DNA from 3 places in the Candidatus Chlorohelix allophototropha genome. Region 2 is predicted to be linked to each of the others. Evidence: a T-box and tRNA genes for the amino acid it is inferred to sense, from the RefSeq annotation. Region 2 holds a T-box; the other regions hold tRNA genes.
What was found. The T-box of region 2 lies ahead of OZ401_RS07320 (valine--tRNA ligase). A T-box ahead of a tRNA ligase gene usually reads a tRNA of that ligase, here a tRNA-Val.

Region 1 (2,273 bases), 1.1 Mb from region 2:
GCCTGTAATTTCTGGATAATTAGCGGCAATGCTTCTGCCGAAGTTTGTGCACCTATATGCATTAATATAATTGCCCCATCTAATTGGGCATCGGTTTGTCCATTTATGCGCTGTACCAGAAAATCCGCGCTTTTTGGCGCACCCACTGAATCGAGGCTGTCCAGCGTCCAGAAAATTGAGCGATACCCTAGCCCGTTTACGATACCTTGTTCTCGAGCCGTTCGCGCTCCATAGGGAAAGCGGAAAAGCGGTCTGGTAGATTTCCCGGCTTGTTGTTGGATTAGCGCATCGGTGCGTAAAAGCTCAGTACGAATCTCCTCCATCCCGATTTTGGTCATATCGGGATGATTCCAAGAATGATTGCCCAATTCCATTTTGTCGTCCGCGAGTTGTTTAACATATTGTGGGTAATGCTCTGCCCATAGACCTGTCAGGAAGAAAGTGATTTTTATGCCATACTTGTCAAGTGCGGTTTTAATCAAAGGAAAAGCCTCACCGCTCGATCCGGCATCAAAGGTAATGGCTACCTGTTTTTTGCCGGTTCGCCCTTTTGCAATTTCACTTAAACCGGGTATAGGGGTTGCATAGGCAACGGTGGCGGCTATAGTGGTTTTAGCTGCAATCGTGGTGGTTTTAGGTGGACTGGCAACCGTTTTTGCCACGGTAGTAGTATTTAGCGGCACCGGGCTGGCAGTTGGCTCTGTAATATCAATAGTAGTGACTGGCGCAGTAGTTAGCGGCTCGGTAGCAATAGGAATCGGCGTAATGGTTATTGCGGGTTCCAAGGTGGTATTGATTGTTTCTTCAAGTGGTGTAGGTGTTCTAAGAAACCAGAAAGGTGCAGACGACACTTCCGGATTAGGAGTAAGCGTTTCATTCGGCACACTATCGGAGCTACAAGCGCTGAAAAGCATGCAAAACAAAAGTAGTAGAATTAAGCGCTTCCGCATATACATGAATCCTCATAAAGATTATTATTTCACACTATATAAAACGAACTGATTGGAGAGAGGTTACAAGCAATGAGGAATAGCAGACATAAAAAGTGGGCAATACTGGGCTCGAACCAGTGACCTCACGGATGTGAACCGTGCGCTCTAACCAACTGAGCTAATTGCCCTTATTCAGGTGACAAAAATTATAGCACGATGGGTAGGGCTTTGCAACCAAAGAAATTCGAATTTTTAATCCATAATCGGCAGGTGGGTCAGTATGGTAGCAGGTTTTCTAATGAGCAATTCTCTACCCAACAAGCCCAACGTAATTTGGTTACTAGTGCCCGGAACCAATTCAAGCCTAGTTCGTTCGAAGTATTGCACTACCTGACCATGCTCTACAAAAGGTTCTGAGATGGGATAACCGAAAACTGCTAACCCGCCTTGGCTAAGCCAGTACGATAGGAAAGCCCCTCCTAACGTATGCCCGGTTTCTTCCAGATACCAGATACTATCGGATTTTAAGGGCGCAACAGGGCGGAAGAACAGTTCATTTGTACGGGTTGCTGTTATCTCACTTCCTAATAGTCCCAATGCGATAGTCTGGGTAACTGGTTCGCTTACATCATATTCCATACGCGCCCGTTCGAAATACTGGACGATTTTGCCATTATTTTCCACCGACAGCGAAATCGGGTAGCCGTAGAGATCAAGTCCACCTTCTAAAAGCCACTGGCGGTAGAATTGGGGCGCGATTCCATAGGTTTCATCTGCCGTATAAGCCGGGCTACCGGGTAAAATCGACATACCCATGTTATCTAGATAGCCCCACGCTCGTATAAAGCGATCCCAGCTATAATAATCGTAAGTGCCAAAACCCGGGTCGGCAATATAAATCCCATCCTCATCGTAGCCGTAAGCAGTGACCGCATGCTCGTAAGCCATTAATTTGAAGTTTATGCCTTCGTAACTAGTAAGGTATGGGCTACCCCAGCCTACCCCACTAGGAACCCACACTACTACTGGGCGACCTTTGGAAATTTCGCTTTTAAGTTCCTCTACGCCTCCCGACAACAATTTGGTATTTATTCCACGCGAGTTGAGATAGAGTGCAATCGGTTCAGCATAAATGCCGTAATCTACCGTTCCACCGAATACCCCATTGATATTTCCGCGATAACCGAAATGTGGATTGGGGTTTTGTGGTATAGCGTTAATAAAGTCTAATTCACTGATATTTATGCCCCACCGCCCTAATGCGGCGCGTGTGGCAGCATATTCGCAGCTAAGGGTGCGCTGCTGTGCGTAAACCGGCATGTTATCTATTTTGGAACTGCC
Region 2 (2,273 bases):
TTTCCATGACCGCACCGGGATAAAAATAGGCTAAATCTTCGGTTTGATCGGGCCAACCAAGCGTGCTGAATGTCCACAACCCGCTGCTGAACCACGTATCCAACACATCGGCATCTTGGGTTACTTTGTCGCTACCGCAATGCTCGCAAGCCTTTAACGAATCGTCAGCAGTACAGGTTTGCTTACCGCAATTTCCACAGTACCAAACCGGAATACGATGTCCCCAGAAAAGTTGGCGCGAGATATTCCAATCGTGGATATTTTCAAGCCATTGGGTATAGACTTTGGTGAAACGCTCCGGCACAAACTTAACACGACCATCCAGCGCTGCCTGTAGGGCGGGTTCGGAGAGGGGTTGAATTTTTAGCCACCACTGCATCCGCACTAACGGCTCAATCGGCACACCCGCTTTTTCGCTGTAAGGCACAGAATGGCGATAGGGTTCGGTTTTCACCAGATAGCCCTGTTCTTCAAGGTCTTTCACCACTTGCTTGCGAGCCGCGAAACGCTCTAACCCTTGATATTGTCCGCCATTCTCATTGATAGTAGCATCCAGATTCAGTATGGTGATGACTGGCAGATTATGACGCTGCCCAATTTCAAAGTCGAGCGGGTCATGACCGGGCGTAACTTTCACCGCACCTGTGCCGAACTCCTTATCCACGCCTGCGTCTGCCACAATTGGGATTTTACGATTCATGAGTGGTAGGATGAGCATTTTGCCGTGCAAGTCTTTATAGCGTTCGTCTTCGGGATGCACCGCCACCGATGTATCACCTAGCATGGTTTCAGGGCGAGTGGTTGCCACAATCACATAACGCTCAGGCTCACCCTTCACCGGATAACGGATGTGCCACAGAAAGCCTTCTTCCTCGACCATGTTCACTTCAAGGTCGCTGACCACCGTTTGCGAACCGGGACACCAATTCACGATACGTTCTGCTTGATAGATTAAGCCCTCGTCATACATTTTCTTGAAGATGGTACGCACCGCTCGTTGAGGACCTTCATCCATCGTAAAGCATTTGCGAGTCCAATCGCAGCTTGCCCCTAACACACGCAATTGGTTGACAATCACATCGCGATATTCATCCATCCATTGCCACATGCGCTTTAGGAAAGCATCTCTACCGATTTCATTTTTGCTCTTTTTAAATTCTTTCCGCACCTGTTTTTCCAGCACCGTTTCAGCGCTGATACCGGCATGGTCGCTTCCGGGCAGCCACAGCACAGAATCTCCGTTCATGCGCCGCCACCGCACCAGCGCATCTTCCACACCCACAAACATAGCGTGTCCCTGATGTAACGCGCCTGTCACGTTGGGAGGGGGCATAATTATTACGTAGGGTTTACGCTTGGAATCAATTTTAGGAGTAAACCAGCCGTTTTCTTCCCAGAATTTATAAAGCCGTTCTTCGGTAGTTTTTGGATCATAGGCTTTTGGCATTTCTTTTCTGTTAGTATCCGTCATTATAATTTCCTCTCATCGCTGTTTATCTAAAGCGTATTCCACGATTGCACACATTTAATGATTTCCAAAAATTCCTATAAAATAAAAATACCCATCCGTCTCCGTAAGGACGAAAGGGCAAAAGCCTCGCGTGGTACCACCCTACCTTCAGCAAGCCGAAAAGGCTGCTCTCAGCGCGGATATAACGGTCCTTACCCGCCACCCCCTATTGTGGATTGTTCAGGGGCAGAACTCCCAGGCTACGTTCGGTTCTCCTGTTGCCTGCAAGGGCTTTCAGCCGCTGACCCTCGCTCTCTAAAGGTAGTTAGAACTTACTCTTCCTGTTCCCAGTTTATAATATATACAGCTAACCGAATAAAATTGTACCAATAAATGCTAAAAATGTCAAGCGAGTTGAAAGTTTATTCTAGAGTTTAATTATTCTTAATAAAAAAAACTAAATATCGTTGTAATTTGTTTTGTAATGTTGGAGTGTAATAATTCAATTGGAAAGTACATAAGCAATAAAAAACCCGGTTGAGCCAGCCGGTATCTCCGTACTAATCCTTAGAATATATCCCTCAATATTTGTTAAATCTCCTTTCGTTGTTCGTTTCGCAACAACGCCGAGCTGTTTCCCTCGGCGTTGTGTTATTTTATACGCACAGGTATAATGCCCCTAAAAAAGAGGAAACCTGACTATTGAAACTGCTCAAATCTGCTAACGAATGTCTAGAGCTATTGCCTGCCGCCCCTATAATCGCGCTTCATTCCGCTTGTGCTGAGCCTCAATCTTTATTGGAAGCTCTTTTGGCTGCCATTC
Region 3 (2,273 bases), on a different replicon from region 2:
CAATCCAGCGAGATAAAACCGCGCGTTATAGTAATTTCAGGAGATTCCAAAGTGTAATCCTTGCCCTTAATGCTTAAAAAACCGGATAATAGTTAGTAAATGATTTGATTTCGAGGATAAATAGTAGCATATAGCTATTTTAGTAGCTTTTATCATTGCCGACTTCAATTTTTCTAGCTAAAATACTGCAAGTTTATATTGAATAATGGAGGTAATAGATGCCCTTTCAACCTGATATTGTAGTCGAAAATCAGAATCCCATTGTGACTAACGGTTTAAGTAAATTAAACGGTTATCACGCCGTACCCAATGAACCCAAGAATACCAGTGCACAACCTACTAACGCTGCGGTAACCCAAAGCGGAAGTTACCATTGTCATTCAGTCCAACTGAGTATTGAAACTCAGATAGATATTCCAAATTTCACGGATATAACCGAAGCTGTACGCCAGGTAGTTACCCAGTCCGGCATCCGCATGGGTACTGTTACGGTTTATTCAAAACATACCACCGCTTCCATCGTCATTAATGAGAACGAACCGCTGCTATTGATTGATATGTGCCAGCGAATCTCCAAGCTCTTCCCATCGGATGAGTATTATCGCCACAATGATTTCAGCATTCGTACCCATAATATGAATCCGGGGGAAACTCCTAACGGTCATTCACACTGTCAACATTTGGTGCTATCTACCAGCGAAACTATTCCGGTGGTGGAAGGTCAAATGACTATCGGACGTTGGCAGAGCATTTTCCTAGTAGAACTTGATCGCCCGCTGCCACGCACTGTGTCGGTAATGGTTTCCGGTATTTAGAAGTAATTTTATATTCTGACAATAAGCAGACCTAGCATAATCCCAATAGGTAATCCGTATCTAAAACGATTTGCCAAGGTCTGTTTTTTCTGGTATATTATTAGCCGTTGTTTCGGGCAGTTAGCTCAGTTGGTAGAGCGCCACGCTTACACCGTGGATGTCACAGGTTCGAGTCCTGTACTGCCCATTTTTTGTGCCATCTTCCCTAAATAGCCCCTTTCACAACCCTAGATTTTAGAAATACACATCAATAGTAAAAATCTATTTACCTAATATTACACATCCATTTTCTTTTTTCTAGAAAATAAGCCTTCTTTTGATATAATGAAATCCTGAAGTAATACTGAAGCCGGGATGTAACAGGAGAAAGTTAATGGCTAGAACCGTAATCGGGTATTTTAATAATCTAGGACAAGCCGAACGTTTCGTTAAACGAATGTTGGAAGATAACTATGCTCCCGAATTAATAAATCTGATTCAAAAAACAAGTGATGATGAAAAGCCTTCTTTTGATAATACCATCGAAGCTGCGCCTGTAGCCGAATACCGGGAGGCCATTTTTGAAGCGGACATTACCGAAGAAGATGCTGAATATTATCAGGCAGAGGTAGAAAAGGGCAAAGTGATTGTGGCGGCGTTTATACCTACCAATCCAAGCAAAGGTAAACTCTCGGAAGAAAAACTAGGGAATAAAATCAGTGACACGATGCGCACAGCCGGAGCCTACGACCGAGAAATTCGCCAAGTTTTTAGCAATCGGGGTATGACTACTTACCCACAGAATCGTTATACCGATCCTGCTGCTTTGCTAAACTCGAAAGATCGAATTTATCGAAGCGCTATTTCCCTAAATCAAGATCGCTCAAACGTATTAGGTGTTTCCAATTCTGAAACGATTGAACCCGAAGCGGGTGGACGAGAAGTGGTTAGCGGCACGAGCCTTGTTTCGCAGTTCGCCAGTGCAGAAGCGGAATTGCTGCAAAAGAGCTACGATAAAGAGGCAGAAAAACTAAATTAACAAGTATTTAAATGTTCATCCGTACAATGTCGCCATCAAACTACTGCACGGAGAGCAGCTTTGTGCAATGGCTTTTCCAGCCAAAAAAACAAAGTCGGTAAGAAGTTCAATGAATCAGAGAATATATAAGGAGTTTTTTATGAATCAAGGTATAAAGACAATTATCTATCCCGTCACAGATATAAATCGGGCAAAGCAGTTTTATAGTGTACTTTTAGAGGTCGAGCCGTTTGTGGATTCGGAATATTATGTTGGTTTTCAGGTTGGAGATCAGCAAATAGGGCTAGACCCTAATGGTCATAAAGAGGGAATGACAGGCTACTTTCAAGTAAGCGACATACATAAGAGCTTGCAGGCGCTGTTAGATGCTGGCGCACAAATACTCGAAGAGATCAAACATGTCGGTGGGGGAAGGCTGATTGGATCAGTCAAAGACGTGG

Region 1: it encodes a tRNA-Val, which carries the amino acid that the T-box ahead of OZ401_RS07320 (valine--tRNA ligase) is inferred to sense. The anticodon was not compared.
Region 3: it encodes a tRNA-Val, which carries the amino acid that the T-box ahead of OZ401_RS07320 (valine--tRNA ligase) is inferred to sense. The anticodon was not compared.

The regions. Positions count from the first base shown of each region.
Region 1 is NZ_CP128399.1:2,845,542-2,847,814, reverse strand. Features, by position in the region: gene OZ401_RS12440 (polysaccharide deacetylase family protein) at 1-950, opposite strand, end outside; tRNA gene OZ401_RS12435 (tRNA-Val) at 1,047-1,120, opposite strand; gene OZ401_RS12430 (C39 family peptidase) at 1,185-2,273, opposite strand, start outside.
Region 2 is NZ_CP128399.1:1,699,135-1,701,407, forward strand. Features, by position in the region: gene OZ401_RS07320 (valine--tRNA ligase) at 1-1,471, opposite strand, end outside; T-box leader at 1,574-1,808, opposite strand; gene OZ401_RS07325 (acetyl-CoA hydrolase/transferase family protein) at 2,153-2,273, shown strand, end outside.
Region 3 is NZ_CP128400.1:942,172-944,444, reverse strand. Features, by position in the region: gene OZ401_RS16725 (alpha/beta fold hydrolase) at 1-50, opposite strand, end outside; gene OZ401_RS16720 (secondary thiamine-phosphate synthase enzyme YjbQ) at 219-815, shown strand; tRNA gene OZ401_RS16715 (tRNA-Val) at 930-1,002, shown strand; gene OZ401_RS16710 (hypothetical protein) at 1,189-1,833, shown strand; gene OZ401_RS16705 (VOC family protein) at 1,973-2,273, shown strand, end outside.